2 regions of the Rhodococcus aetherivorans genome follow, and region 1 is predicted to be linked to the other one. Evidence: riboswitches for the same ligand, from Rfam matches in the RefSeq annotation. Region 1 holds a riboswitch; the other holds the start of a gene.

Region 1 (15,227 bases):
TGTCGGCGTGTCCTGCTCCGCAGGGGTCACGAGTCCGTTACAGTCGGGCGGGTCAATCGCGATTCCCCGCGAGGAGGTCATGGTGCGAGAGCTTCGAGTGGTCGGCCTCGAGCCCGACGGAACGCACGTCGTGCTTGCCGATCCCGAAAACGGCGACAGATTCCGCATCCCGATCGACGACACGCTCCGCGCCGCCTCCCGCGGTGACCTCGCCCGCCTCGGGCAGATCCAGATCGAGACCACCAGCCAGCTGCGCCCCCGCGAGATCCAGGCCCGCATCCGCTCCGGCGCGTCCGTCGAGCAGGTCGCCGAGGAGGCCGGGATCCCGCTCGCGAAGGTGGAGCGGTTCGCCTACCCGGTGCTGCTCGAACGCTCCCGCGCGGCCGAGATGGCCCAGCAGGGACATCCGGTGCGCCCGGACGGCCCGGCCGTGCACACCCTCGCCGAGATCGTCGCCCAGGCGTTCCGGGCGCGAGGGCACAGCATCGACGCCGCCACGTGGGACGCGTGGCGCGACGACGAGGGCCACTGGGTGGCTCAGCTGCAGTGGGCCGCCGGCCGGTCCACCAACACCGCGCACTGGCGCTACCAGCCCGATGCGCACGGCGGCACGATCCTCCCGCTCGACGACACCGCCACCGAGCTGATCGACCCGGACTGCGGGCGGCCGCTGCGCTGCCTCACGCCGGTGTACACGGCGCGCGACGTCGACGACAGCGGAGACAACGACGGGCCCGACCGGGAGGACGTCGTCGCCGAGGCGATCACCCTCGATCCGCCGCCCGCGGTGATCGACGCGGAGGTCGAGGAGGTCCGGCCCATGGCGTCGAGCCTGCCCGAGCCCGACGCGGAGGAGGACCGGCCGAAGCTGGCGCCGCAGCAGAGCCCGGGCAAGGACAAGCGGGGCAAGCCCGCCCTCCCCTCGTGGGACGACGTGCTGCTCGGCGTGCGCAGCAACGGGCGCGTCTGAGGTTCGGGCCCACCGATGGTGGCGGCGGCCGTGTCGACCATCTGGTACGTCGACGCCCCCGACCCCGGTGCGGTGCTGCGCGCCGCGCGGGCCGACCGGAAGACGGCCCACGCACTCGTCGGGCGGCTGCACCCCGGGATGTCGTCCGAGCCGCTGGACCGGGTGCCGCTCGCGCAGGCCGCGGCCGGTGACCCCGGCCGGGTCTACGTGGGCAGCTTCCCCGGGGTGACGGTGGTGTGCAGCCCGGACCTCGCGGCCACGCGTCCGTCGCAGCTACCCGAAAGCTGGAGGCGCACCGTCGCTTCCGAAAACACCTACCTCGTCGTGTCGGACCCCACCGGGGCCCGCGGCGCCGTCGGGGCCTGGCGGCGCGGCATGCTGCGACGGGCGTTCGACGCCACGCCCGTCGACATCGCCGAGGACGACGGCCTGCCGTTCGTGTGGGAGCGGCCGTTCTGGGGTGGGGAGTTCCCCATCCGCTGGCCGCTGGACGTGCTGCCCGATCCGCAGGCGCTGCCGTTCCACCCCCGCCGGTTCGCCGAGGCCGCCAACTCCGCGTGGCTCGGGTTCCGCTACACGGGCCGCGCCGGCGGCGAGCTCGACCCCCACGAGATCGAGGTGTGGGGCTTCGAGGTGTACCGCGAGGGCGAGCGACCGCCCACCGCACGCGACGAGCCGGCCCGCCCGCCCGCGCGACGGTGGTGGTGGCCGCGACGGACCTCCGCACGCGGTCGCGCGCTGTCCGGTCACCCGCACGCCGAATAGCCAGCCGGTCCGTCCGGTGTCGCGCGCGGCTGCGGAGCCGCTCAGAACGTCGTCACGCCGAGCAGCACGATCCAGCCGACCGGAACTCCGGCCGCGACACCTGCGACGATCCACCGCCACAGCGGCACCCGCCGCCACCACCACAGGGTCGGGGCGATCCCGGCCGCGGCGACGAGGTTGACGATCACCGCGAGCAGGGGGTGCACGCGCCCGAGCTCGAGCCCGAACGCGACGATCGTGACGACGGTGACGACGAGGGCGAAGCCCGTCAGCGTCAGCCCCGTCGACCACGGCGTCGACGGGGCGCGCAGGGGTGCGATCACCGCGGGAGCCGTACCCGCTCGTAGAACGCCATCGCCGCGGCCGTGGCGACGTTGAGCGAGTCGGTGCCCGGCGCCATCGGAATGCGTGCCCGCACGTCCGTCGCGCGCATCGCGTGCTCGGTCAGCCCCGGGCCCTCGGCGCCGAGGAGCAGGGCGACCTTCTCCCCCGTCATGGCCTCGGCCAGCGGCACGGCCTCGGGATTCGGCGTGAGCGAGATGAGCTGGAAGTCCCGCGCCCGCAACCGGTCCAGGTCGTACGGCCACCGCTCGACGTGGGCGAACGGAACCCGCAGCACGTGCCCCATCGACACCCGCACCGCCCGCCGGTACAGCGGGTCGGCGCAGCCCTTGCCGAACAGGACGGCATCGACGCCCAGGCCGGCGGCGTTGCGGAACATCGAGCCGAGGTTCTCGTGGTCGTTCACGCCCTCGAGCACCGCGACGGTGGTGGCCTTCTCGAGGACGTCGTCGAGGTCGAGCGCCGGCGGCCGGTGCGCCGCGGCGAGTACCCCGCGGTTGAGATGGAAGCCGACGACCTCGGCCATCACCTCGGCCGAGGTGCGGTAGAACGGCACGTCGACGTCGCGCAGGTCGTCGGCGAGTTCACCGAGACGGCGATCCACCCCGAGCAGGCCGCCCGGCGCGAACCGCGAATCGAGCATCCGCTGCACGACGAGCACGCCCTCCGCGATCACCAGGCCCTTGCCCGCGGGCAGGTCCGGCCGGCGATCCGACGAGTTGAGGTCTCGGAAGTCGTCCAGCCGGGGGTCGGCGGGATCCAAGATGTCGATGACGTGAACCACGCCGTCGATTCTCCCAGGTCGCACCGGAGTCTCGTCGGCGGGTTCTCGCTCCGCGCTACCCCGTGCCGTCCGGGCGCAGACTCGTCCCTACGGGCCCGGACCGGCTCACTCCGCTTCGCTGACCAGCTTGTTGATGATGCCCACGGCGTCCTGCAACGTGGCGAGGTGGTCCTCGTCCAGCGTGGCCAGCCGTTCGGTCAGCCACGCCTCGCGGGCCTGCTGCTCGTCGACCAGCAGTGCCAGGCCCGCATCCGAGAGCGAGACGATGACCTGCCGGCCGTCCGTGGGATGCGGAGTCCGCTCGACGAGCCCGAGCTCGTCGAGCGATGCGATCACCCGCGTCATGGACGGCGGCTGAACCTTCTCGCGCGCGGCCAGCGCGCCGGGGGTCATCGCTCCCTCCTGCCTCAGCGTGGTCATTGCCGACAGCTGAGTCAGGGAAACCCGGGAATCGGAGCGCCGCCCCCGCAAATGGCGCGTCAGGCGCACAACTGCCAACGAGAGGTCGCCGGCGAGCGTGCGATGTTCCGATGTCATGGCGTGCACAATACGGGACCGACCGGACACATCGCGCCGTGTGTCAGGTGAGCAGTTCGGTGATCGGGTCCACCGCGAAGTAGGCGACGAACAAGCCCGCCACCACCCACAGCAGCGGGTGCACCGCCCGCGCCTTCCCGGCCGCCGCGTGCAGGACCACCCACGTGATGAAGCCGACGCCGATCCCGTTGGCGATCGAGTACGTGAACGGCATGACGACGATCGTGAGGAACGCCGGCAACGCGACGGCGAACTGCGTGAAGTCGATGTCGCGGACCTGCCCGATCATCAGGGCACCCACCACCACGAGGGCCGGGGCGGCGGCCTCGACGGGCACCATCTCGTAGAGCGGGGTGAGGAACATCGCGGCGAGGAACAGCACGCCGGTCACCACGTTCGCCAGGCCGGTGCGCGCACCCTCGGCGATGCCGGAGGCGGACTCGACGAACACCGTGTTCGACGACGCGGATCCCACGCCGCCGGCGATGGCCCCGGTGCCCTCGACGACGAGGGCACGGCCGATACCGGGCAGGTTGCCGTCCTTGTCGGCGAGACCGGCCTCCTTACCGAGGCCGGTCATCGTGCCCATCGCGTCGAAGAAGTTGGCGAGGACGAGGGTGAACACGAGCAGCGTCGCGGCGATCACGCCGATCCGGGTGAACGCGCCGAAGAGGTCGACGTTGCCCACCAGGCTCAGATCCGGCACGCCGGCCACCGTGTCCGGCACCTCCGGCGTGCTCAGATTCCAGCCCTTCGGGTTGGTGCCCTGCGACGGCCCGACCCCGGCGACCGCCTCGACGATCGCGGCGACCACCGTGGTCACGACGATGCCGATCAGCAGCCCGCCGGGCACCCGGCGCACGATGAGCACACCCATGAGCAGCACACCGAACACGAACACGGCGGTCGGCCACGACGCGATCGAGCCGTCGATGCCCAGCCCGACGGGGACGGTGGTGCCGGCCGCGTCCGGCAGGCGGCGCACGAATCCGGCGTCGACCATGCCGATCAGGGCGATGAACGCACCGATGCCGGCCGCGATGGCCGCCTTCAGCTCGGGCGGGATCGCGTTGAACACGGCGGTGCGGAAGCCGGTGAGGGCGAGGACCACGATGATGATGCCGTCGATCACCACGAGGCCCATCGCTTCGGGCCAGGTGACCTGGGGTGCGATGGTGACCGCCAGCAGGGTGTTGATACCCAGGCCGGCCGCGATGGCGAACGGATAGTTGGCGACGACGCCGAAGACGATGCTCATCAGTCCGGCCACCAGCGCGGTGACGGCGGCGACCTGGTTGATGGGCAGAATGTTGCCGAGCACGTCGACCTTGGCCGAGGCGTCGTCCGGGGAGAAGCTGCCCAGGATCAGCGGATTGAGCACCACGATGTAGGCCATCGCGACGAACGTGACGACGCCGCCGCGCACCTCCCGCGAGACCGTCGATCCCCGTTCGGTGATCTTGAAGTAGGTGTCGAGGAACGAGGTGCCGACCGCCGTGCCGGACTTCCGCTCTGAGGATTGGGCCATATCGACTTCCGCTCTGGGATGGGGGCTGCGTCGCAACGGGAGATTATTGCAATCGGGCTGGACTAGCCTGAAATCGTGAACGACGCGCAAACGGTTGCCGAGCGGATACGGCGCCTCGCCGATCCCCGTCCCGCGCTGGCGATCGGCACGGCACTGTGGACGGTGGCGACGATCGTCGTACTTGCCACGGGCGACCGGTGGCCGGCCGCCCTGCCCGTGTGCGTAGCGGGAATCATCGTGGGGCTCTTGGGATTCGCCGTCTACCTCGTGCAGCGCCGGGCCGCCCGGCTGGGTCGGCGCGGCGCGCAGGTCGGACTGGACTGACGAGCGGGTCCCACGCCGCCCGGCCCCACGGCCGCGGTCACAGCCGGGCCCGCACCCGCGTGATCAACCCCACCCACAGCAGCGCCCACAACGACCCCAGCAGCCACCCGGCGACGACGTCGGTCAGCCAGTGGGCCGCGAGATAGACCCGCGAGAGCCCGACCGCGAGCGTGTAGGCGCCCAGGGCGCAGTACGCCACGAGCGCCCGGCGGCTGCCGGGCGGCGACTGCCGGGCGATCACGACGGCGAGCACCGTCGCCAGCATCGCGGTCATCATGGCGTGCCCGGAGGGGAACGAGTGGGTGGTCAGCTCGACGAGGCGCGCGGGCTGCGGCGGGCGCTCCCGCCCGAACTGCAGCTTGAGCAGGCTCATCAACGGCCAGCCCGTCAGGATCGTCGCGGACAGGAGCAGCGCATCGTCGCGACGGCCCGCGCGCAGCATGAGCATCGTCAGCGCCGTCGTGACCACGGCGACGGCGACGGTACCGCCGGTGTGGGTGACGGCGGTGACGACGGCGGTCAGCGCGGGTTCGCGGAGCTCCACCACGCCGTCGAGGGTCGTCGTGTCGATGCTCATCGTGGCTCCGGCGGCGAGAGCGCCGCGACGGCGGCGGCCAGTCCCGGGCCGGTGCAGTGCGTCGTACCGCTCTCGTCGACCCACCACGAGACGTCGCGCTCGCCGGTGACCGCGCCGGAGCAGCGCACGGTCAGTCGCTCGTGCACGACGAGGGGTCCGCGCGGCAACGGCCGCTGCGCGACGGCCGCCGCGAGCACCGCGGCGGGCTCGTTCCGCCACCCGGTCGCGCGGCCCGGGCCGGTGACGTGTCCGGACACCTCGGCCGAGGCGAGGGCGACGTCGAGGAGGTCGGCGAGGACCGCTGCGGTCGGCAGGGCGCCGAGCACGAGCCGGTCGGCGGGCACCACGGCGGCGAGCCACGGCCGGTCCAGCACCAGCGCGTCCGCCGCGTCGACGATCGACCCGGCGAGGCTGCGGACGGCGTCGGGCAGGTGCAGGGCGTCGAGGTCGAGCATGCCGGCGGCACTCGCCGCGGCCAGGGCGGCGTGGGCGCGGGCGGTGACGGCCGGGGCGGGGGTGCGGTCGGGGTCGGCGAGGCGGTCGAGAAGCAGCGCGGCCGTCTCCGTGCTCTCGACGCCCGTCGCGGCCAGGCACGGCCGCAGACGGTCCGCGTCCGGGTGCGGGCAGGGGTCGAGCAGACCGGCGAATGCCTCGTCGTCGGGGGCGCGCAGGTGCCCGAGGGTCCGGCCGCCCAGCGACGCGTAGGTGCGCAGCCACCAGGCGGTGTAGCCGCGCCGGTCGCCGAGGGCCGCAGCCGTGCCGGGTTCGGCGACGAGGAGCGACAGGGCCCGATCCCAGCGGGCGTCGTCGACGAGGTCGAGGTCGCGCACCGCCACGAGCGACTCGGGATCCTCGTCGAGGGTTCCCCACCACTGCTCCTCGTCGGGCAGGTCGTGATCGGGACCGGTGGGCAGCTCGGCACGCAGCACCGTGAAACCCCATCCGACGCCGACGGCCCGCAGCGCCTCGGCGTCGTACTGCTCCGCCACCTGCGGATCGAGGATGGCGAAGGGCGCGTCCTCGACCAGCACATCCGCGAGGGGCGCCCCCGGCAGCAACAGCTCGTCGGCGGGCACGAGTTCGCCGTCGGCATCGGGCAGGAGCAGCGCCCCCAGCTCCCGGGGCACCGCTTCGGCCGGTACCTGCGCCGCCAGCCGGAGCACGACCTCGGCGAGCTCGGCCGTCGCCTCGTGGTCGTCGACGTCGACGTCCTCGACCGCCGCGAGCAGCGCCGGGTCCGCGAGCAGATCCACCGCCGTGACCGTGCCGGCGCCGAGCCGGGTGAGCAGGGGATGCGCGGCGTCGGGGTGCACGAGGCGCACCCACGGCATGCGCAGATGCCCGACGTCCGTGCCCAGCACGGCGGTCCGCGGCCCGGTGACGGTGCGGCCGTCCGACAGCGGCACCGGGATCGCGGCGAGTTCCTCGGCCACCACCGAGTCGACGACCAGCGGGGTGAGCGCCTCGTACAGCCGGTACCACCACGCAGGCTCGCGCTCGACCCCGGCGAGCAGCTCGGCGATCCGCGCCGGCCCGAGGCGGTGCACGTCGACGGCGCCGAGCGCCGCAGCGTACCGCGGCCCGCACAGATCGGGCCGGATCAGGCCGGGCACGACGTCGGCGAGGACGGCGGCGAGCTCGTCGGTGAGACCGGTCAGCGCGGTGGCCCGGTCCGGGACCAGATCGTCGCCACCGCCGGCCGGGGGCAGCCACGGATGCGCGCGCAACTCCTGCAGCACGGCCTCACGCAGCAGCGCGTCGACCTCGCTGCGCGCGAAGCCGGGAACCGGAACCATCGCCGGCCGCTGCCGCGGCGGCAGCGCCGCGACGAAGCCGGCGTAGCCGCGCGCGAGGCCGGCCACCGGGGCGCCGGGGAGCAGGCGGCGCCGGTCGGGCTGCATCGGCACGTCGGCGATCACCAGCGCGGGCAACGAGAGTTCCTCGTCGGAGCGGGTGGGAGCCCGCAGCACGTCCTGCGGCACCGGCACCGCCACCCCGTCCACGACGGGAACGAGCCAGCGGGCGTGGGGCCCGGCGTACTCCCACCAGGTCCGCTCGCCGACGGCGACGACGCGCAGTCCGGACTCGGCTTCGGTGCAGGTGCGGGTGAGCTCGCGGCCGCCCACCGTGACGGCGGCCAGTGCGGGCAGCTCGAGGAGCAGGTCGACGGCCTCCGCGGCGAACCCGTCGAGCAGCGTCTCCGCGTCGATCCCGGGACGCAGCCGCAGCACCACCTCGGTGTCCCAGCCGGGCGCCGGCGGCATGGACGCGGGCCACGCGAGACGCAGCACCGGGATGCCGGACTCCGGGGCGGGCACGCCGCGGTCGGCCAGCGCGTCCCGGGTGTGCGCGGCGGAGAAGCGGATCGAGCCGGACCGCGAACGGATCTCGATGTCCTCGCTCACCGCGGCCGCGGCGGTGAAGCCGACCCCGAACCGGCCGACCCCGCCGGTCTTGCTCGACGCCCGCAGCGCCGTCAGCGCCTGCACGCCGGCTTCGTCGAGCGGCGCGCCGGTGTTCGCGACGTGCAGGTCGTCGCCGTCGCGCCACAGGCACAGCGCGCCCGGCACGCCCGCGCGCGCGGCCGCGTCGGCGGCGTTCTGCGCGAGTTCGGTGAGCACCCGGTCCCGGTAGCCGGCCCGGACGAGATCGGCCTCGGTGGCGGCATCCTCCCGCAGCCGCGTCGGGGACGACGCCCAGGCCAGCAGGGTGCCCTCGCGCAGCGCCGCGGTCCCGAAGGGGTCGGCGGGGTCGGGGCGCGGCATCCTCAGTCGGTCTGTTCCGGCGGCGCGACCGCGGCCGGCTCGGCAGTCGTGTCCTCGGTGCTCTCGGTGTTCTCGGTGCTCTCGGTGCTCTCGGTGCTCTCCGTGTCCCCGGCGCTCCCGGACCCGGTCTCCTCCGAGGCCTCCGGGACCGTGCCTTCCGCGTCCGCCGGGGCGTGCGCCTCCGCACCCGCCTCGGCCGGCGGCAGGGCGACGACCTCCACAGCGGAGTCGTCGTACGCCTCGTGGACCGGGGAGCCCGCGCCGGTCGGCAGGGTGGTGTCCGAGTGGGCGCCGCACCCGTACGCCGAGTGCACCACGTGGCCGTCGGCGGCGAACTCGTTGCCGCACACCCCGAACGCTGCCCGCAGGGAACCCGCGAGGGGAAGGTAGAACCCGCACAGCCGACACGTCGAGGGCGCGGCCTTGGCCATCTCCGAGTCGGGGCCGTAGTCGCCGTCGTACCAGCGCTGGGCTGCCTCGAGGCGGCCCTCGAGGCTCATGACCTGCGTGCGGCCGAGGCCGATCTCGAGGGCCGTCTCGTCGATCTCGGGGTCGCCGGTGGCGACGTAGCCGGGCACGAGGCGCGGATCCCCCGCCGGGGGCGCGAGCAGGTCGCCGGGACCGAGGTCGCCGGGCCGGATCCGCTCGTTCCACGGCACCCACCGCGGCGCGACGAGCGCGTCCGGTCCGGGCAGCAGCGCCAGCTCGCTCACCGTCACCCGGTCCGAGCCGGGTGCGGCGGCGACGACGACGGCCCACTGCCAGCCCCGGTACCCGGGCAGTTCCGCGGCGAACCGGTGGGTGGCAGCGCAGTCGTCCTCGGCCGCGACGCCGAGGTACGCGCCGACGCCGGTCTCGCCCGCGTCCAGCAGCGCGGCCCGCGCGACGTCGACGGCGTCGGCCAGCAGAGGCTGCACGAGCTGTTCGGTAGAGGCGGACGCGGAGCCGGACGCAACTGAGGAAGGCACACCACTCACGGACCCCATTCTGCCGCACGGAACCGCCACCGCGACCCTCGGCTGCCATCATGTGGGCATGCGCCGCCGTCCGCTCTCCGTCGCGGCCGCGGTCGCCGCCTGCGTCGCGGCAGCCGCGTGCGATTCCGCCCCGGCGGATCCGGGTCCGCCGCCCGAGCGCCTGCGGGCCGAGGTCGTGGCCGTGCATCCGCACGATCCCGCCGCGTTCACGCAGGGCCTCGAGGTGTCCGGCGACGAGTTGCTCGAGGGCACCGGCCTGTCCGGCCGGTCGTGGATCGCGGCGCGGTCGCTGGCCACCGGCGCCGAACGGGTCCGGGTGCCGGTGCCGGACGGCATGTTCGGCGAGGGCATCACCGTCGCCGGCACCACGGTGTGGCAGCTGACGTGGCGTGACGGGGTCGCGGTCGCCCGCGACCGGGACACCCTGGCCGAACGCGGCCGCGCCGGCTACGACGGGGAGGGCTGGGGGTTGTGCGCCCAGGACGACCGGCTGGTGATGAGCGACGGCACCGCGGAGCTGACGTTCCGGCACCCCGGGACCTTCGCGGAGACGGGCCGGGTGACGGTCCTGCGCGAGGGCCGCGCCGTCACCCGCCTCAACGAACTCGAATGCACCGACGACGGTGCCGTGTACGCCAACGTGTGGAAGACCGACGAGATCCTGCGCATCGACCCGGACGAGGGCCGGGTGACCGCCGTGGTGGACGCCGGGGCGCTGCGCGAGCAGCTCACCGACGGGCAGCGCGAGCGTATCGACGTGCTCAACGGAATCGCGCACCTGCCCGGTACCGATCGCTTCCTCGTCACCGGCAAGTACTGGCCGTCGGTGTTCGAGGTGCGGTTCGTGCCGTGATCGCGCCGCAGGTGGGGCACGCCACCGAACACCGATCCGCCCGGTGCGACAGAATTGTGCCGTGACCGATTCGGACGAGGAACGCGCACACGACGACGCGGGCCGTGGCGCCGACGTCGGCGGTCGTCCCCGCCGGTCGGCCCGGGCCCCGCACCCCGGCAACGGCAACTATCCGCCGCCGCGGCGCACGTCTGCGCGACGTACCCCCCTGCCGCCGCTGCACCCGGTCGAGGACGCCCGCAGGTACCGGGGCGACGACTTCTCCCGCGAGGAGCGCGCCGGCGCCCCGCGGGCCCCACGGATGCCGCGGAAACTGACGGTCACCCGCGTCGCGGCGCTGCGCAGCCGTGAGCTCACGAGCAAGGGCATCGCGACGTTCCGCCGGGCCGCCACCGCGGACGGTGCGGACCGCTCGGGCCTCACGGCCCTGACCTACGCGACGATGGCGAACTTCGCGAGCGACGCGGCGGTCGCCGTGGCCCTGGCCAACACCCTGTTCTTCTCGGCGGCCACGGGCGAGGACAAGACCAAGGTCGCCCTGTATCTGCTCATCACGATCGCCCCGTTCGCGGTGATCGCCCCGCTGATCGGTCCGTTGCTCGACCGGTTGCAGCACGGTCGCCGGCTGGCGCTGGCCACGTCGTTCGCCGCGCGCACCGTGCTCGCCGTGGTGCTGGTGTTCAACTTCGACAGCTGGGGGCTGTACCCCGCCGCGCTGGCGATGATGGTGCTGTCCAAATCGTTCGCGGTGCTCAAATCGGCGGTGACGCCGCGGGTGCTGCCGCCCGAGATCGATCTGGTCCGGGTGAACTCCCGGCTCACGGTGTTCGGCCTGGTGGGCGGCACGATGGGCGCCGGGGCCGTCGCCGCCGCCGCGGCCTGGCTGTTCGGATCGTCCGGCGCACTGTGGCTGTGCGCCGTCATCACGGCGTTCGGCGCGTACCTGAGCATGCGGATCCCGTCGTGGGTCGAGGTCACCGAGGGCGAGGTGCCGGCCACGCTGTCGTATCACGGCGCCGAGGCCCGCACCGAGGTCACCGGGACCCGCACCGAAGTGATTGCGACGCCCGCGCGCGCCGGCGGCGCGAAGAGCCGTCGGCAGCCGCTGGGGCGGGCCGTGCTCACCGGTTTGTGGGGCAACGGCACGATCCGGGTGCTGACCGGCTTCCTGACCTTGTTCATCGCGTTCGTCGCCAAGTCGAAGACCGAGCACGAGCCCCTGGTCCAGGCGGGGATGCTGGGTCTGGTCGGCGCGGCCGCCGCCATCGGCAACTTCACCGGCAACGCGACCGGCGCGCGGCTCACGCTGGGCCGTCCCGCGCTGATCGTGGTGCGGTGCACCGCGGCCGTGACGGTGATGGCGGCGCTGGCCGCCGCGACCGGCAACCTGATCACGGCGGCCCTCGTGGCGCTGGTGGGATCCTGCGCGAGCGCGCTGGCGAAGGTGTCGCTGGACGCGTCGCTGCAGCAGGACCTGCCGGAGGAGTCCATCGCGTCCGGGTTCGGTCGCTCGGAGACGGTGCTGCAGCTGAGCTGGGTGTTCGGCGGGGCCCTGGGGGTCCTGCTGCCGACCGAGTACTGGCTCGGGTTCACCGTGGTCACCGTCGTGCTGGCCCTCGGTCTGACGCAGACGATCCTCACCTACCGTGGAGGCACCGTCGTTCCGGGCTTCGGTGGCAAACGCCCGGAACACGCCACCCAGGAGACCACCGGTCGCATCCCGCGGCCAGGCGGACGTACGACGAGAAACGGAACGTGATGAGACTGCAGCCCCGGACGAAGAAGACGATCGCGATCCTGGTGATCGTGGCGCTGGTCGCGATCGGCGGGCTCACCGCGGTCGTGGTCTCCCTCGTCCGTTCCGCACCGCCGAGCGTGCCCACGGTGACGGCGTACGCGCAGGGCCGTACGGTCACGGTCGAGCCCGGCCTGTGCAGCGCCGACGGCACGTGCGCCGGCCTCGAGGCCGTGATGCTCGAGGTGCCGGCGGGCCGGCCGCTGCAGCTGTCGTTGCCGTCGGAGATCACCGACTCGGACTGGCGGCTGAACGTCACCTACGGTGATCCCCGCACCGGCGAGATCTTCGAGGGGTTCCGCGACTACACGCCCGGTCAGGCCCGGGCCGTGACGGTGCCGTCCGACCCCGGCGCGCAGTTGCTGAATGTGGTGCTGCAGCTTCCCGCCACCGGGGAGCAGGCGCCGGTGTGGGCGATCCAGACGTTCTGACCCCCGTCCGGCATGCGAGAGGGGCCCTCCGGGTGCTGTCCCGGAAGGCCCCTCTCGCGTCGGGTCGGCCCGACGCCGGGCGTCAGGAGTCGAGCTCGCGGGCGACGGCCCGCATCACCTCGGAGATCCGCTGGGCGGTCTTGCGCTCGGGATGGCGGCCCTTGCGCAGCTCCGGCTGCACGGTGGCCTCGAGCAGCTTGATCATGTCCTCGACCATGCCGTGCAGCTCGTCGGGCGTGTGCCGCTTCTGGGGGGCCGCCTCACGCCGCCCGCCCTGGCGCACCGACGGCAGCGGATCGAGCAGTTTCAGGCTGAGCGCCTGCGGTCCGCGACGGCCCGCGGCCATGCCGAACTCCACCCGCTGACCCGGCTTGAGGCCCTCGACCCCGGCCGGGAGCGCGGAGGCACGCACATAGACGTCCTCGCCCTCCTCCTGGGACAGGAAGCCGAAGCCCTTCTCCATGTCGTACCACTTCACCTTGCCGGTAGGCACTGCGTTCACCCGCTCCTCGACAGCCGTGCCCCGGTGGGCACGAGTGGATATGCAAAACAACGCGCCCCGCTTCGAGTGCGGGACGCGCAGACATGCGTCAGTGTACCCGCGGCGGAGTCCACCTTCGAAAGTCCGGCGGCGGCGCGGGCGGGTGGGGAAGCACTACGGTGGAACCCGTGGGCACCTCCAGTTCTTCCGCACCGGGCAACGGCCTGCTCAAGGCCGCGCTGGCATGTTTCCTGGTCGGGATCGTCGCCGTGGTGGCGATCTTCCTGACCCCCGCCGTCACCGACGGCCGGCCGGGCCTGGTGCTGTATCTGCTGACTCTCGCCTGGCCGCTCGGCTTCGTGCTGGCATTGACCTTCGCGCTGCGCTCCGGCCGGCGCTCCCGCGGAAGGGATCACACGTGAGGATTCTGCTCAACATCATCTGGCTGGTCTTCGGCGGCCTGTGGCTGGCGCTGGGGTACTTCCTGGCAGGCCTGATCTGCTTCGTGCTGATCATCACCATCCCGTTCGGCATCGCCTCGTTCCGCATCGGCATGTACGCGCTGTGGCCGTTCGGCAAGACGGTGGTGGACAAGCCCACGGCGGGGGCCGGGTCGCTGATCGGCAACGTGATCTGGGTCGTCGTCGCCGGCATCTGGCTGGCCCTCGGTCACGTCGTGACGGCGATCGCGATGGCGATCACGATCATCGGCATCCCCCTGGCGCTCGCGAACCTGAAGATGGTGCCGATCTCGCTGCTGCCGCTCGGGAAGGACATCGTCCCGGTGGACAACCGCCCGAGTTACATGTGACGTTCCTCACATAACACGGGCATAACGGCGAGGTCGCGAACCGGCACCGGCGATGGACTTTGGTCCCTACCTGCGACTTCATCCCGCCACACGCGCCACTCACGCGCCGCCCTCGCTGCGCTCGGCGTTATCAATTGGTGACAATCCCCGCCTCGAGCCGTTACCGTCGTCTCCGGCCGGTTGGTTCGGCCACCCCGGGTCCGTCGCGCCAAATCCTGCTCCGCGGATTCCGGGTGTCCCGACGAACGATCCACGGGAGCAGGAAGCGGGGGACCCAACGGTCTCCCAGGGAACACCGATTCCCAGGAGGCACCCGGATCGCCGCCCACGGCGACGGTCCTTGGGGTGAAGCCGAATCGCCCACCGGCGAGGAGGCCGGGCTACCTCTTCAGCCCGAACCCGACAGCTGACCTCGTAGGCGCGTACGGAGAGGAACCGGAACCGACATGAGCGGACGCCATCGCAAACCCACCAACACCGGCCGCACCGTCGCCAAGTTCGCGCTGACCAGCGCGGTTCTCGGCGTCACGGGCGTCGCCTTCAGCGGCACCGCCAACGCCGCTCCCGACTCCGACTGGGACCGCCTCGCGCAGTGCGAGTCCGGCGGCAACTGGGGCATCAACACCGGCAACGGCTACCAGGGTGGCCTGCAGTTCTCCCCCAGCACGTGGAACGCCTACGGCGGCGGCGAGTACGCGGCGACCGCCAACCAGGCCACCCGCGAGCAGCAGATCACCGTCGCCGAGCGCGTGCTCGCCGGCCAGGGCTGGGGCGCGTGGCCGTCCTGCTCCTCGAGCCTCGGCCTGAGCAGCGCTCCGACGCAGCGCAGCGCCCCGTCCACGAGCGCCGGCACCGTCCAGAACACCCCGGTCGTCGAGGCCGCCCCCGAGGTGCCCGAGCTTCCCGCTCTGCCCGCGGAGGCCCAGGGCCTGCGGGCCGGCTTCGAACAGGGCCTCGACGCCCTGCGCCAGGCCGGCATCGCCGTCGACCAGAACCTCGTCGACGCGGTCAACGCCGCCCTGCCGAACTGATACCCGGCACAGACGCACGAAAGAGCCCCGCACCGTTCCGGTGCGGGGCTCTTTCGTGCTTCGATCAGCGGTTGATGACGGTGCGGGGGTGGGTGTACGGCAGGGAGTCGACCGGCAACGGGAACTCCATCTCCTCGCCGTACGGGGACAACGGGCCGGAACGAGTCGAGGACAACTCGGTGACGGCGTGGTCCCCGTCCGCCACCTTGGGCCACCCCGGATCGACATACTGCTTCTTCGAATTGTCAGCCATGCG
Region 2 (15,227 bases), 2.1 Mb from region 1:
CCGCAGCACCGCGATCAGGTCGATGTCGCCGGCGCACGAGTACACCTTGTCGACGCCGGCCAGGTCCGCGACCGCCTGGGCGGTCTCCGGGATGCGGTGGGCGTCGGCGTGGATCAGGACGATGGCGTGGATCATTGCTCTCCTCGGCTTCCGGGGACGGACCTGCGGGCGAGCCCTCAGCGTAGGGGGTGCGCGATCGTGACCGGCTCGGCCCCGGCGCGTGCCGTTCGGGCGAGCTCACCCCACTGCGCCCACGCCCCGGCGCCGCGGAGCGGCTCGGACCAGCCCTGGGTGGTCCGGACGATGCGGACTCCGTCGTCGTGGAGCCAGCGGGCCAGCAGTCCCAGTTCCTCGACGAGCGCACCCCGCAGCGGCGCGGTCGTCGGGCGCACGGTCTCGGCCGCGGCGGCGATCGCGTCGACGACGGGCATCGGCGGGACGCCGCGTGGAGCGACTCCCGCTGCCGCGAGCCGGCCGGCCCGGATCACCGCGAACTCCCAGCCCCCTTCGGCGCGTCGGCGGGCGGCGATCAGCTCGTCCACCGCCGCGAGGGCGGCCAGGCGCTGCGTCCGGCGCAGCGCGAACACGGCGTCGGCCGCCCGGTCCCGCAGCCGGGCCGCGCTCTCGAACAGTTCGGCGGCGCCGAGGTGGTCGATGCGCTCGCGCATCCGATGCAGCGGCGCGTCGTCCTCCCCGCGCAGCAGCGCCCGGGCGAGGTCCACCTGCCGCGCGTACTCGACGGGGGTCTGCAGCCCGGCCGCGGCGGCGGCGCAGGCCCCCACGGCCTCCGGAGGGCAGTGCTCGCCGTGCCGTTTCGTGCGGGGGATGCGCCGGGTGCAGGTCCGCAGCAGGCAGAACTCGGCGACGGTGGTGGCGACGGCGACGGCGTCGGCCCGCGACGAGAACGGGCCGACGGCGTCGGTCGGGCCGCCGCACGTCGGGGCCGGGGGCGCCGTGGTCGGTGTGCGGACGACGGACAGCCGGGGGAACGCCTCGTCCGTGAGGGTGATCCACCAGCCCCGGGTGGGGAACTTGGAGCGACGGTTGTAGGGCGGGGCGTGCGCGGCGAGCAGCCGCAGCTCCCGCACCCCGGCCTCGAGGGCATGGGCGCACTCGACGTGATCGATCCGGGTGGTGAGTGCCACCATCTCCTTCAGGCGGGGCCGGGTCTCGGATCCGGTGAAGTAGTTGCGCACGCGGCGGCGCAGGTCGACCGCGGTCCCGATGTACAGCACCTCGTCCGAGGGCCCGCGGAACAGGTACACGCCGGGCCGCCGCGGCAGGTGCGCCGCGAGGGACCGTTTGGCGCGTTGCTCGGCGGTGACGGCCGGCAGATAGTCCCGCAGTTCGGTGAGGCTGTGTACCCCTTGGTTGCCGACGCGGTCGATGAGCGCGTGCAGGACGTCGACGGTTGCCCGGGCGTCGTCGAGGGCGCGGTGCGTGGGCGTGGTGGACACCCGGAACAGCTCGGCGAGCGCGGACAGCCGCACGGACGGTGCCTCGTCCCGGCCGAGGACGCGGCGCGCGAGCTTGACCGTGCACAGTACCTGCAAGCGGGGCCACGCGACCTCGGACCGGGACGCCGCGGCCCGCAGGAATCCCACGTCGAAGCCCGCGTTGTGCGCGACGAGCACGGATCCGGCGGCGAACTCGAGGAACGAGGGCAGGACCTGCTCGATCCGGGGCGCGGCACGGACCATGGCGGTCGTGATGCCGGTGAGCTGCACGATGTTCGGGGGGATCGACCGGCCCGGGTCGACGAGCGTGGCGAACTCGCCGAGCACCTCGCCGCCGCGGATCTTGACCGCCCCGATCTCCGTGATCGCGTCGTCCGTGGAGCTGCCGCCGGTGGTCTCGAGATCGACGACGACGAAGGTGGTCTCCCGCAGCGGCGTGTCCAATTCGTCGAAACCGAGCTGCACCCCGACGGCGGGCTCGGTTCGGTGGGGCACGGTCACGACGCCAGGGTAGGGGGCGGGTCCGACACCCCGGGGACGGGGCGGAGACACCCGGAACGGTCCGGAGAGACGAGGATCACACCTTCGGTCGGCCGTGTGGGTGTGGGCGGCGGCGCGAGAGGGTATCGATACCGCGACCGGAGGGCAGGCGCCGCCTCGGTCGGCGGCTTCTCGCTTCGTCGATGCGCTCGTGATCGCCGGTTCGACCTGCGACAACGCGACGGGTTCCGGGCGCAGGCCGCCGGAGGCGCCCGGAGCGGCCGCGGGCCTGCCGCGTCCCGAACCGACCGTTATGTTTCCGTGATCGAACGGGCCGGGCCGTCGGACCCGAATCGGACATACCCGTCAATCCGCGGCGTCTCCGGCGCGGACGGTCGACATCCTCCGATGCGATTTCGTAATCTTTTCGAGACCAAGCGGTGAGGATGTCGAACCACCAGAGGGGAGACGCCGCTCGGTCACCGCCTAATCGGCGCACCCGCAGCGGGTGCCCGAGCCGGGGACCCACGTTGTCCTCTGGGGTGAATCCCCTCCGACCGCGCCAGCGGGACGAGGGGTAGGGCTGATCTTCCCAGCCCGAACCCGTCAGCTAACTCGGTCGGCGGACGAACGGAAGAAATGGAGCAACCCCCTCGTGGCGTCTCAGATTTCCAAGCGCACCGTGCGGCGCGCCGTCGTCGCCGGTGCCCTCGCTCTCGGCGCGGTCACTGTTTCGGCGGGTCCCGCCCTCGCGGAACCGATCACCATTCCCGGCGTCGGCTCGTTCGAGCTGCCGGCGGGTGTGACCCTCCCGCCGGAGGTCACCAACCTCGTCCCGCCGGCCCCGCAGGGTGCCGCGCCGGCGCCGGCCGCGCCCTTCAGCGCGCCGGTCACCTCGGTCGCACAGCGCGCCGTGGACGCCGCTCACACCAAGCTCGGCGCCCCGTACGTCTACGGCGCCGCCGGCCCGGACGCCTTCGACTGCTCCGGCCTGGTGCAGTGGGCCTACAAGCAGGCCGGCCTGAACCTGCCGCGCACCAGCTACGAGCAGGCCTCCGCCGGTCGCGCCGTGGACGTTTCGGCGCTGCAGCCCGGCGACGTCGTGTCCTTCTACGGCGGCAGCCACTCCGGCATCTACATCGGCAACGGCAACGTCATCCACGCGTCGACCTCGGGCCAGCCCGTGAAGGTCGCCCCGGTGAACTCGATGCCGGTCGACGGGGCCCGTCGCTACTGAGCGACGACTCGACGACTGCCACGCAGTGGCGCAGCGGGGGCGGACCGGTCGATGCCGGTCCGCCCCCGCCGGTTTTCCGGGATTCGCCTACCCGGCGCTGCGTGACCTACCGGTGGGTAGACACGAACCAATGCCCTTCCGTAACCTGATCGAGATTTTTCGGGTAACGGGTGCGCAACGTCGAACGAAAGGACCTGGTCCCGTGGTGGTGGACAGGACGAAACGGTCGCTTCGGGCGCTGGTGGCAATCGGAGTGCTGCTGACGGTGGCGTTCGCGGCCGCCCCGGCCGGAGCCGACCCGGTGGGGGAGAGCCCCACCGTCGCCCTGGAGCGGCTCGCCGAGCTGTCGCGCAAGTCCGAGCAGACCACCGAGGCGCTGCACAATGCCGGAATCGATCTCGACGCGAAGGTCGACGCCCAGCGCGCCGCCGACGCGGAGCTGGCCCGCGACCGCGAGGCGCTGGCCGCCGCGGAAGCAGAACTCGCGGTCTTCCGCCCGACCGTGGACAAGCTCGCCGTCGCCAATTACCGCGGTGCCCGCACCAACCGGCTGTTCGCCCTGATGGTCAGCGACTCACCCCAGCAGCTGCTCGACCAGATGTCGGCGCTCGACGTCATCGCCCAGGAGACCGCCGACCAGGTCGCGGGATTCCGCACCGCGTCGTCGGCCGCCGCGGAGGCGGCGCTGGCGTCCCAGCGCTCGGTCGACGAGGCGCGTGCCGCCGCCGAGCAGGCGCAAGCCGTGCGCGACGATCTGCAGCGGCAGCAGAGCGAGCTCGAGGCCCAGATCGACGAGGTGCTCGCCGCCTTCGCCGAGCTGAGCGCCGAGGAGAAGGCCACGCTGGCCGGCGCGCCGTTCCCGCCGGGATTCGACGCCGAGAAGATCCTGTCGGGCCTCGCCCCCGGTAGCGGCAGCGGTGCCCTGCAGGCCGGCATGACCAGGATCGGCAGCCCGTACAGCTGGGGGGCCACCGGCCCCTCCGCGTTCGACTGCTCCGGCCTCGTGGTGTGGGCCTACAAGCAGATCGGCAAGAGCCTGCCGCGCTCGAGCCAGGCCCAGGCCCAGGGCGGCACCCCCGTCCCGCGCGACCAGCTCCAGCCCGGCGACGTCGTGACCTTCTACGACGACGCCTCGCACGTGGGGCTGTACGCGGGCAACGGCAACGTCCTGCACGCCTCCACGTACGGCGTGCCCGTCAAGGTCGCCCCGATGGACAGGATGCCGTTCCACAACGCCCGCCGGTACTGACGCCCGTCGTGCCGCCACCCCCACGGTGCCGGTGTGAGCGCGACCTACACTGGCCGCCGTGCCCGCGCCCGATTCGTCCCGCCGTCCCCCCGGCAGCCGCCGGTGGGAGCGACTCGGCGTGGCCGGGCTGATCGTCGCGGTCGTGGCCGTCGGCCTCACGCTCGCGTTCACGCCCGACGACGAGCCGGCCGAACCGGCGTCGCGCACGGCCGTGCAGGGGCTGCTCGACACCTGGTCCCGGGCCGTGCGCTCCGCCGACCGGGCGGCGTTGGCGGCCCTCGTGGACCCGCAGGCCCGCCCGGGGTTGCTCGACGCGGAGGTGCGGCGCGCCGAGGCCCTCGCCGCGTTGCCGCTGGCGGACTTCGGTTACGAGCTCGGCCAGGACCCCGGGACCGACGTGACCGACGACGTCGGGGCCCGCCTCGGCGCCGACGAGGCCCGCGCCCACACCGTCCTGCTGCGCTACGCCGTCGAGGGCATCGACGACGAACCGACGCGCAAGCCCGTCACGCTGCTCCTCGCCCGCCGGGGTGAGCAGTGGCGCCTCGTCGACGACCGCCCGCTGCCGGGTGCGGAGACCACCACCTGGCGGGGGCCGTGGGACTACGGACCGCTGCTGGTCCGGGCCGTGGACACCGGGGCCGGGGGGCGGTCCCTCGTCGTCGGGCACCCCGAGCACTCGTCCCTCGTCTCGGACATCGCCGGCGAACTCGAGGCCGCGGTGGAGGCCGTGGACGCCGCGTGGGGAACCGAGTGGCCCCGCCGCGCCCTCGTGCTCGTCACCGCCTCGCACGACGAGTTCACCGCCCAGGTCGGCAGCCGCTACAACGGCGCGGAGATCGCCGCCGTCGCCGTGTCCGACGCTGTCGACCACGAGCGCGGCGAGACCACCGGCCAGCGCATCGTCTTCAGCCCCGCCGCCGGGCAGCGGCTGGACGCGGCGGGCCTGCGGGCGATCCTGCGCCACGAACTCACCCACGTCGCGGCCCGCACCGACACGGTCGACGGGTCGCCGCTGTGGATCCTCGAGGGCTACGCCGACTACGTGGGCTACCGCAACGCCGACGGTGCCCTCGGCGTCATCGCGCCCACCCTCGCCGCCGCCGTCGCCGAGCGTGGGGCGCCCACCGCGCTGCCTACAGACGCCGACTTCGCCGGCGACGGTGCGCGTCTGGCGTACGAGAGCGCGTGGTCGATCGCGACGTTCGTCGCCGGGGAGTTCGGCGGCGATCGTCTCACCGCCCTGTACCGGCGGCTGGCCACCGGGCCCGTCGACGCCGCGGAACTCGACGCCGCGCTCGGCGACGTGCTCGGTGCGGATGCGGAGCAATTCGTCGCCCGATGGCAGACCTGGCTCGAGGCGCAGGTGCCGGCCCGGGTCGGCTGACCCGGCGTCCGCGCCCGCCACGGCACCGCCTACGGTGAGCGCATGCCCCGAACGCTGCTGGTCACCAACGACTTTCCGCCCCGGCCCGGGGGGATCCAGTCCTACCTGCAGGCGTTCGCGTCCCAGTTGCCCCCGGACGAACTCGTCGTGTACGCCCCGCGATGGCGCGGTGACAGCCACGTGAAGTTCGACGCCCGGCAACCCTTCGAGGTTGTCCGCCACCCCACCACCCTGATGCTGCCGACCCCCGCAGTGGCACGGCGGGCCACCCGGCTGATGAGCGACCGGGCCTGCGAGAACGTGTGGTTCGGCGCCGCGGCGCCGCTCGCCCTGCTCGCGCCCGTGCTGCGCCGCGCCGGTGCCCGCCGGGTCCTGGCCAGCACCCACGGGCACGAGGTGGGCTGGTCGATGGTGCCCGCCGGACGGCAGGCGCTGCGCCGCATCGGTGACCACACCGACGCCGTCACGTACGTCAGCCGGTACACCCGCGGTCGATTCGCCTCGGCGTTCGGGCCCGGCGCGGGGCTCGAGCATCTGCCCTCCGGCGTGGACACCGAGGTGTTCCGGCCGGACCCCGCCGCTCGCGCGGAACTGCGCGCCCGGTACGGGCTGGGCGACCGGCCCACCGTGCTGTGCCTGTCCCGGCTCGTGCCCCGCAAGGGCCAGGACATGCTCATCCGTGCGCTGCCGGAGGTCCGCCGTCGCATCGACGGGGCGGTGCTCGTGATCGTCGGCGGCGGCCCGTACCAGGACCGCCTCCGGGACTTGGTCCGCGCGGTCGGGGTCGACGACCACGTCGTGATCACCGGCGGGGTGCCGGCTGCCGAACTCCCCGCCCACCACACCATCGCGGACGTGTTCGCGATGCCGTGCCGTACGCGCGGCGCCGGCCTCGACGTCGAGGGTCTCGGGATCGTCTACCTCGAGGCGTCCGCCACCGGGGTGCCCGTGGTGGCGGGCCGGTCCGGCGGTGCGCCGGAGACCGTACGCGCAGGGGAGACCGGGGTCGTCGTCGACGGCACGTCGGTCGCGGCGGTCGCGGGCGCCGTCGCCGACGTCCTCGCCGACCGCGACCGGGCGGCGGCGATGGGCGCGGCGGGCCGCGCCTGGGTCGGCGCCGAATGGCGGTGGGACGTGCTCGGTGCGAAACTGCGGCGCCTGCTGGCCTGACGCCCCGACCGGCCCGCGCGCCCGACCGACCCGGCCCCCTGGACGAGCCGGAACCGGCGGTGTGTGAAGCTTTCCCCGTGAGCAGCATTCAGGTGGCCGATCAGACCTTCGTCGCCGCGTCGCCGCGGCGGATCGCGGCCGAGATCGCCGAGCCCCGCCGCTGGCGTGCGTGGTGGCCCGACCTGGCTCTGACGGTCCGCGAGGACCGGGCCGACAAGGGCATCCGGTGGTCGGTCGCCGGCGCGCTGAACGGCACGATGGAGGTCTGGCTCGAGCCGATGCTCGACGGCGCGATCGTGCACTACTTCCTGCACTGCGAACCGACCGGGGTGCCGCCGGAGCGGGTGGGCGAACTCGACCTCGCCACGATGAACCACCGGCGTCGCGTCGCCGGCAAGGCCATGACCTTCGACGTCAAACGGCGACTGGACGCGGGCCGCGCCGCCGGCGAACCGCCCCGGGACGGAAATCCCTGATCCGACGGCCGAGCACCTGCAGGCGACGAGCCCTCCCCGGAACTACTACGGTGTGATAGACAACGGTTCCCGCGTGTGCCGACCGGTGGGACGGACGGCGGGGACAGAGGGAAAGGAAGCGTTGGTCGCATGGCCGAGAAGACCAAGAGGTCGATCACCATCGATGCTCCGTCCGATCGGGTGATGGCCGTGATCGCCGACTTCGACGCGTACCCCGCCTGGGTTTCGGCGGCGAAGTCCGTGGAAGTGCTCGCCGTCGAGTCCGGGGGACGCGCGGAGCGGGTCCGGTTCGTGCTCGACGCAGGGGTGGTGCGCGACACCTACGAGCTGGTCTACCAGTGGGCCCCGGACGGCCGATCGGTCAGCTGGGAGCTCGTCGCGGGCGAGATCCAGAAGGCCCAGTTCGGCTCCTACATCCTGACCGAAGCGCCGGAGGGCGGCACCACCGTGTACTACGAGCTGACGGTGGACCTGACCATCCCGATGATCGGCCTGTTCAAACGAAAGGCCGAGAAGGTGATCACCGACACCGCGCTGAAGGAACTCAAGAAGCGGGTGGAAGGCTGAGCGGGCACGCCGGGCGGCCCGGCCCCGCCGCCGTGCAGCTCTTCGTCGGCAAGGGGGGCACCGGCAAGACGACCCTCGCGGCGGCGACCGCCCTCGCGGCGGCTCGTTCCGGGGTTCGCACCCTCGTGGTCTCCCTCGATCAGGCGCACTCGCTGACGGATGTGTTCGCCGTCGACCCGGCGACGCCGGGATCCGTCGATGCGCGCATCGTCCCGGTCACCGGCGGCCTCGACACGCTGGAGATCGATTCGCTCGCCCTGCTCGAGCAGCGCTTCGCGCTCCTGGCCGCGCTCGCCGCCGCCGGCGGCGCCCACGAGCACGGCGACCGGTTCGGCATCCCGGCACCCGAGGAAGTCACCGGGCTGCCCGGCGTGCAGGAGATCCTCGCCCTCGGCGAGGTGGCCCGCCTGGCCGACACGGGACGCTGGGACGCGGTGATCGTCGACCTCCCCGCGTCCGCGGACGCCTTCCGCACGCTCGCCGCGCCGGCGACGGTGTCGGAGTACATCGAGCGGATCTGGCCCCGGCACAGCCGCATCGTCGCGGCGACGGGTGCCGACCCGCGTCTGGCCCTGGTCGTGGCGCTCGTCGACCGCGTCGTCGACCACACCGCGACCGTGCGGGACCTGCTCGCCGACCACTCCCGCACCTCGGTCCACCTCGTCGCCACCGCCGATCGACTCGGCGTCGCCGAGGCGCGGCGGCTGCGGTCCTGGACGGCCCTGTCCGGTCTGCGGCTGGCGCGCGTGCTCGTCAATCGGACCGTCCCGGACTTCCCGGCGGACGAGGCCGGGCCCGCCGCGACCTGGCTCGCCGAGCAGCGCGGGGGGCAGCGCCGGATCGTGGCGGAGATCGAGACGATTCTCGGCGCCGTCGCCGTGGTCGAGTGCGAGCAGCGATGCACCGAACCGGTAGGGTTGGCCTCTCTGGCGGCGCTTGCGGAGTCGCTGTACCCGGACGGCGTGGCGCCGCATACGCCGGAGGATTCCGGCGTGGAGCCGGTGCGGGTACAGCGCGAATCGGGGACAGGGGTGGATGCGGTGTACACGATGCGGATGCATCTGCCGCTGGCGGACGCGGCATCGCTGACACTCGGCCGGGTGGACGACGACCTGGTGATCGGTGCCGACGGGATGCGTCGCCGGGTGCGGCTCGCGTCCGGTCTGCGGCGCTGCACCGTCTCCGGCGCCGAGTTCGAGGGATCCGACCTGCTGGTGCGGTTCCGTCCCGATCCCGCGGTGTGGCCGCAGTGAGCGCCGATCACGACGTCCTCGTCGCCGAACTGCGGGCGCTGGCCGACGCCGTTCTCGACCGGCTCGAGCAGACGGTGCAGCGATTCGCCGAACCCGCACCGCCCGCCCGGCCCGCGCCCGGCGCGACGACCGGGGACGCGGCCGCCGCGCCCGCCTCGGCGCCGAGCGGATGCAGCTGGTGCCCGCTGTGCGCCGTCGCGGCCGCGGTGCGGGGCGAGCCGCACGAACTCCTCACCCGCCTCGCCACCCAGATCGCGGCCCTGATCGCCCTGCTGCGGGACCTGCTCGCCCGGTACCTTCCGCCCTCAGGGGCCGGCCCCGACGGGCCGGATCCGCAGACCCCGCCCCCGGCTCCCGGCCGCAGCGGTGCGTTCGTGCCGATCTCGGTCACGATCCGGCGCTGATCGGGTCCACACCGTGAGCACGGATCGACTCACGATCGGAATCGACGTGGGCGGCACCAGCATTCGCGCGGCCGTCGTCGACGGCACCGGATCCGTCGTCGACACCGTCCGGTCGCCGACCCCGCACTCGGGCCGCGCCCTCGAGGATGCCCTCGACCGCACCGTCGCCCGCCTGGCGGGACGCAACGAGGTCACCGCCGTCGGGCTCGCCGTCGCCGGATTCCTCACCGCCGACCGTCGCGTCGTCCGTTTCGCCCCGCACCTGCCGTGGGCGGACGTGCCCGTGGCCGAGCGGATGAGCGCGCGGATCGGCCTGCCGGTGATCCTCGAGCACGACGCCAACGCCGCGGCGTGGGCCGAGTACCGGTTCGGTGCGGCCGCCGGTGTCCGCACGACCGTGCTGGTGGCCGTCGGCACCGGGGTCGGCGCCGCCCTGCTCCTGGACGGTGTGCCGTTCCGGGGCGCGCACGGCATCGCCCCCGAACTCGGGCACCTGCAGGTGGTTCCCGACGGGCGGCCCTGCGCGTGCGGGAAGCGGGGCTGCTGGGAGCGGTACTGCAGCGGCACCGCGCTGGTCGACACGGCGATCGAATTGCTCGCGGCAGACCCGGACCGGTCCTCCCCGCTCACCCGTGACGTCGCGGCGGATCCCGGGGCACTGACCGGACGACGGATCGCCGAGGCCGCGCAGGACGGCGACCCGCTCGCCGTCGCGGCGATGGCCGAGTTCGCCCGTTGGCTCGGGCTGGGCCTGGCGATGGTCGCCGACCTCTACGACCCGGACCTGGTCGTCATCGCGGGTGGGGTGTCGGGGTCGGCGTCTCTGTTCCTCGACGACGCCCGCGGTCACTACGCGGCGGCCCTGACCGGGCGTGGTCACCGGCCGCTCGCCGGGGTCCGCGCCGCGCACCTCGGCGACGCCGCCGGCCTGGTGGGCGCGGCCGACCTCGCCCGCGAATCGTCCCGGTCCGGACGAAACGGACCAGGCGGCTGAGATGATCGTCACGTCCATCGCTGTGAGGCGGGACCGCGGCGTGCCACGGTGTGCACGGCGACACCCCGCCGTCGTAGAGTCGACCGGCAGGCACGATCTGCCTGCGCGTTTCGGAGACGGGGAAGGACGCCATGTGGTATTGGCTTTTCAAGTACGTCCTGCTGGGGCCGCTGCTCTGGCTCATGGGGCGGCCGAAAATCGAAGGGGCGGAGCACATCCCGACCGACGGCCCCGCGATCCTCGCCAGTAATCACAAAGCCGTCCTCGACTCCTTCTTCCTTCCCCTGGTGGTACCGCGGCGCATCACCTTCCTCGCCAAGAGCGAGTACTTCACCGGCCCCGGGCTCAAGGGGCGGTTCCAGCGCTGGTTCTTCTCCGCGGTCGGGCAGGTCCCGATCGACCGCACCGGCGCCGACGCCGCGCAGGACGCCCTCAACGCCGGCGTCCGCGTCCTCTCCCAGGGCAAGCTGCTCGGCATCTACCCGGAGGGCACCCGGTCGCCGGACGGCCGCCTCTACAAGGGCAAGACCGGTATCGCCCGGCTGGCCCTGCAGACCGGCGTGAAGGTCATCCCGGTGGCGATGATCGGCACCGACGAGATGAACCCCATCGGGTCGAAGATGTGGAAGCCGGCCAAGGTGACGGTCCGGATCGGGGAACCGATCGACTTCTCCCGCTTCGAGGGCATGGGCGGCAACCGTTTCGTCGAGCGCACCGTCACCGACGAGGTGATGTACGCGCTGATGCGCCTGTCGGGCCAGCAATATGTCGACATCTACGCGGCCTCCCTGAAGAACCGGCCCGCCGAACAGGATGCGGCCGCCACGGCCGCCGACGCCGATCGCCTGCCCGACACGCAGGCCGGCTGACGCCGGATACCGGCGACACCCGCCCGGCCGCGGCCGGGCATAATGTGCGCACGTGCGTTACTTCTACGACTGCGAGTTCATCGAGGATGGTCGCACCATCGAGCTCGTGTCGATCGGTGTCGCCTGCGAGGACGGGCGCGAATTCTATGCGGTGTCGACGGAGTTCGACCCCGAGCGGGCCGGGCCCTGGGTGCGGCGGCACGTACTGCCGAAGCTGCCGCCCCCGGCGCATCCCGCCTGGAAGTCCCGGACCCGCATCCGCGACGACCTGATGTCCTTCCTGATCCCGCGGCCGGGCATCCAGCCCGAGCTGTGGGCCTGGCTCGGGGCCTACGACCACGTCGCGCTCGTCCAGCTCTGGGGAACCATGCCGGAACTGCCCGACGCGCTGCCCAAATTCACCCGCGAGCTGCGCCAGCACTGGGAGCAGCACGGCAAGCCCCCCCTGCCGCCGGTGCCGGACGACAACCACGACGCCCTCGCCGATGCCCGCCACAACCTCGCCAAGTTCGAGGCGATCGAGGCCGCGCGGCTGTACCGCTGAACCGGGTGCCGCGGCCGCCGGGCGGGCCGGCGGGACGGGGTGTGGCATCGACCCACCCGGGGGTGCGTGTCCCTCGTCGCGCCGGGGCCATATCCTGGTGGTGTGAACTGGACTGTCGATGTGCCGATCGACCGCTTGCCGACCCTTCCGCCGCTCCCCGCCGAGCTGCGCGAAAGGCTGGACGCGGCCCTGGCCAAGCCCGCCCTGCAGCAGCCGAGCTGGCCCGAGGACCAGGCGTCGGCGATGCGTACCGTGCTCGAGAGCGTGCCGCCGATCACCGTGGCCCGCGAGGTCGAGGACCTACAGAACCACCTCGCCGCGGTCGCGCGGGGTGAGGCCTTCCTGCTCCAGGGCGGTGACTGCGCCGAGACCTTCGCCGACAACACCGAGCCGCACATCAAGGCCAACATCCGCACGCTGCTGCAGATGGCCGTCGTGCTGACCTACGGCGCGTCGCTGCCGGTCGTGAAGGTCGCGCGGATTGCCGGACAGTACGCCAAGCCGCGGTCGTCGGACATCGACGCGCTCGGGCTGCAGTCGTACCGGGGCGACATGATCAACTCGCTGGTCGCCGATTCCGCCGTGCGTGCGCACGACCCGTCCCGGCTGATCCGCGCCTACGCCAACGCCAGCGCCGCGATGAACCTGGTCCGGGCCATCACCGCCGCCGGCGAGGCGGACCTGCACCGGGTGCACGACTGGAACCGGGAGTTCGTCGCATCCTCCCCGGCCGGCGCGCGGTACGAGGCCCTCGCCTCCGAGATCGACCGCGGCCTGCGCTTCATGGACGCGTGCGGCGTCGTCGATCCCAACCTGAAGGCTGCCACCATCTACGCCAGCCACGAGGCGCTGGTCCTCGACTACGAGCGGGCCATGCTCCGGCTCGATAACACCGACGGGCACCCCCGGCTCTACGACCTGTCGGCGCACTTCCTGTGGATCGGTGACCGCACCCGCCAGCTCGACGGCGCCCACATCGCCTTCGCCGAGCTGCTGGCCAACCCGATCGGCCTGAAGATCGGCCCCAGCACCACACCCGAGATGGCGGCCGAGTACGTCGAGCGGCTCGATCCCACCAACAAGCCGGGCCGGCTGACCCTCATCTCCCGGATGGGGCACGCGAAGGTGCGCGATCTGCTGCCCCCGATCATCGCCAAGGTGCAGGCGACCGGTCACCAGGTCATCTGGCAGTGCGACCCGATGCACGGCAATACCCACGAGGCGTCCACGGGGTACAAGACCCGGCACTTCGACCGGATCGTCGACGAGGTGCAGGGCTTCTTCGAGGTGCACAACGCCCTGGGCACCCATCCCGGCGGCATCCACATCGAACTCACCGGTGAGAACGTCACGGAATGCCTCGGCGGCGCACAGGACATCTCCGACATCGACCTGCACGGCCGTTACGAGACCGCGTGCGACCCGCGCCTGAACACCCAGCAGTCGCTCGAGCTGGCGTTCCTGGTCGCGGAGATGCTCCGCGGCTGACCCTCCGCGGAGCGGCCGGGTCCCGGGGCCTTCCGGGTCGTCAGGGGCCTCAGGGCAGTGCGGTGAGAGTCACCGTGCCGCCCGGCTCGACCCGGTCGCCCGCGCCCGGGCTCTGACCGATCACCACCGAACGGTCGGAGCCCGCGAACTGGCGCACCTCCACGTCCAGCCCCAGCCGGCCGAGCTCGTCGCGTGCCGCGGCGACCGTGCGGCCCAGCAGCGAGGGCACCTTCACCGCGTTCGACACCAGCAGCGTGACGCTGCCGCCGGCGTTGACCCGGTTCCCGACCGCCGGGTCGGTGCCCGCCACCCGTCCCGCGTCGACCTCCGCGTCGAACACCTCCCGCGTCTCGCGCACCGTGAGGCCGACCGTGTCCAGGGCCCGCCGGGCCTCGTCGACCGTGCGGCCCGCGACGTCGGGCACATCCACCGGCGGTGATCCCTTGCTGACGATCACCTTGACTTCCGCTCCCACCGGCAGGACCGTGCCGGGCGCCGGATCGAGGGCCGCGACCCCGCCCTCCTCGACGGCCGTGCTGTAGGCGGTGCCGCCGTCCACGGGGACGAGGGTCCGGTTGCGTAGTTCCTGCTCCACCACGTCGCGGTCGCCGCCCCCGACGATGGTGGGCACGGTCGGCCGGCCCAGCGAGACGAGCAGCACCACCTCGTCACCCCGGGCGACCCGGCTGCCCGCCTCCGGGTCGGTACCGAGCACGGTGTCGACCGAGGCGTCGTCGGAGTACTCGCCCTGCACCTCGGGAGTCACCTCGGCCGCCTGCAGCGCCGCGAGCGCGGTGTCCCGATCGGCGCCGAGCACGCTGGGCACGGTGGTCATCCGTCCGGACCCGAGCCACCATCCGCCGAAACCGACGGCCAGGGCCAGCACCAGGATCGCCAGCAGCCACAGCAGCGTCGTCCGCCGGTTACGTCGGCGCTCGGCGGCGAAATCGGCGACCGGGACCCGGGCAGGCTCGGCCTGCGGCCCCGACAACTCGGCACGCGGGTGCTGCTGGGTCACGACCTTCGTGTGCTGCGGGCCCACGGGGGCGAGCTGGGCCGCCGGTCCGGGCGGCATCGCGGGCGGGGGCAGCGGCCGCGAGGGTGGGGCCGCGGCGCGCACCGCCACCGTCGGCGGCGCAGGATCCACCGCGGCCGTCGCCGGTTCCGCGACGGCCGAAAGATGCTGCGCGGACCGTCGCGGTGCGGGCACCCGGTAGCGGGGCAGCGCCAGGACGTCGCAGACCTCGCTCAGCGCAGCGGCCATCGCCGCGGCGTCCGGGAACCGCTCACCCGGCTCCCGCTCGGTGGCGTGCCGGACCAGTTCGTCGAACTGCTCCGGGACCCCGTCGATGAGGGAACCGGGGTCCGGGACATCCCTGTCGACCCGCTGATAGGCCACCGAGAGCGACGTGTCGCCGGTGAACGGGGTGCGCCCGGTGAGCATCTCGAACAGCAGGATCCCGGTCGCGTACACGTCGCTGCGCGCGTCGGCGGTGCCCGTGGTCACCTGCTCCGGCGACAGATAGGCGGCGGTACCCAGGATGACGCTGCGCGACGTCGTCGTCGCCGCGGCGACCGCGCGCACGAGCCCGAAGTCGGCGATCTTCACCTCCCCGGCGTCGGAGATCAGCACATTCTCCGGCTTGACGTCG

What was found. A riboswitch is a leader RNA that binds a small molecule or an ion and turns the genes downstream of it on or off. The one in region 1 is predicted to bind cyclic di-AMP.
Region 2: another riboswitch for cyclic di-AMP. It lies ahead of OCS65_RS13395 (C40 family peptidase); the one in region 1 lies ahead of OCS65_RS22895 (resuscitation-promoting factor Rpf1 domain-containing protein).

The regions. Positions count from the first base shown of each region.
Region 1 covers NZ_CP106982.1:4,997,856-5,013,082, forward strand. Annotated here, with positions in the region: gene sepH (septation protein SepH) at 83-970, shown strand; gene OCS65_RS22820 (DUF6928 family protein) at 986-1,735, shown strand; gene OCS65_RS22825 (DUF2537 domain-containing protein) at 1,777-2,058, opposite strand; gene OCS65_RS22830 (TrmH family RNA methyltransferase) at 2,055-2,861, opposite strand; gene OCS65_RS22835 (Rv0880 family HTH-type transcriptional regulator) at 2,967-3,398, opposite strand; gene OCS65_RS22840 (NCS2 family permease) at 3,442-4,926, opposite strand; gene OCS65_RS22845 (DUF2530 domain-containing protein) at 5,002-5,250, shown strand; gene OCS65_RS22850 (phosphatase PAP2 family protein) at 5,288-5,827, opposite strand; gene OCS65_RS22855 (sacsin N-terminal ATP-binding-like domain-containing protein) at 5,824-8,592, opposite strand; gene OCS65_RS22860 (DUF3027 domain-containing protein) at 8,595-9,578, opposite strand; gene OCS65_RS22865 (glutaminyl-peptide cyclotransferase) at 9,628-10,422, shown strand; gene OCS65_RS22870 (MFS transporter) at 10,484-12,181, shown strand; gene OCS65_RS22875 (DUF2771 family protein) at 12,181-12,648, shown strand; gene OCS65_RS22880 (cold-shock protein) at 12,731-13,141, opposite strand; gene OCS65_RS22885 (hypothetical protein) at 13,309-13,551, shown strand; gene OCS65_RS22890 (YccF domain-containing protein) at 13,548-13,940, shown strand; cyclic di-AMP (ydaO/yuaA leader) riboswitch at 14,152-14,377, shown strand; gene OCS65_RS22895 (resuscitation-promoting factor Rpf1 domain-containing protein) at 14,387-14,971, shown strand; gene OCS65_RS22900 (hypothetical protein) at 15,036-15,224, opposite strand.
Region 2 covers NZ_CP106982.1:2,935,256-2,950,482, forward strand. Annotated here, with positions in the region: gene OCS65_RS13385 (Lrp/AsnC family transcriptional regulator) at 1-135, opposite strand, end outside; gene OCS65_RS13390 (DEDD exonuclease domain-containing protein) at 177-1,958, opposite strand; cyclic di-AMP (ydaO/yuaA leader) riboswitch at 2,411-2,578, shown strand; gene OCS65_RS13395 (C40 family peptidase) at 2,593-3,174, shown strand; gene OCS65_RS13400 (NlpC/P60 family protein) at 3,377-4,423, shown strand; gene OCS65_RS13405 (hypothetical protein) at 4,482-5,810, shown strand; gene OCS65_RS13410 (glycosyltransferase family 4 protein) at 5,853-6,980, shown strand; gene OCS65_RS13415 (hypothetical protein) at 7,058-7,456, shown strand; gene OCS65_RS13420 (SRPBCC family protein) at 7,586-8,023, shown strand; gene OCS65_RS13425 (ArsA family ATPase) at 8,056-9,276, shown strand; gene OCS65_RS13430 (hypothetical protein) at 9,273-9,680, shown strand; gene OCS65_RS13435 (ROK family protein) at 9,694-10,674, shown strand; gene OCS65_RS13440 (lysophospholipid acyltransferase family protein) at 10,806-11,543, shown strand; gene OCS65_RS13445 (polyadenylate-specific 3'-exoribonuclease AS) at 11,596-12,087, shown strand; gene OCS65_RS13450 (class II 3-deoxy-7-phosphoheptulonate synthase) at 12,190-13,575, shown strand; gene pknB (Stk1 family PASTA domain-containing Ser/Thr kinase) at 13,625-15,227, opposite strand, start outside.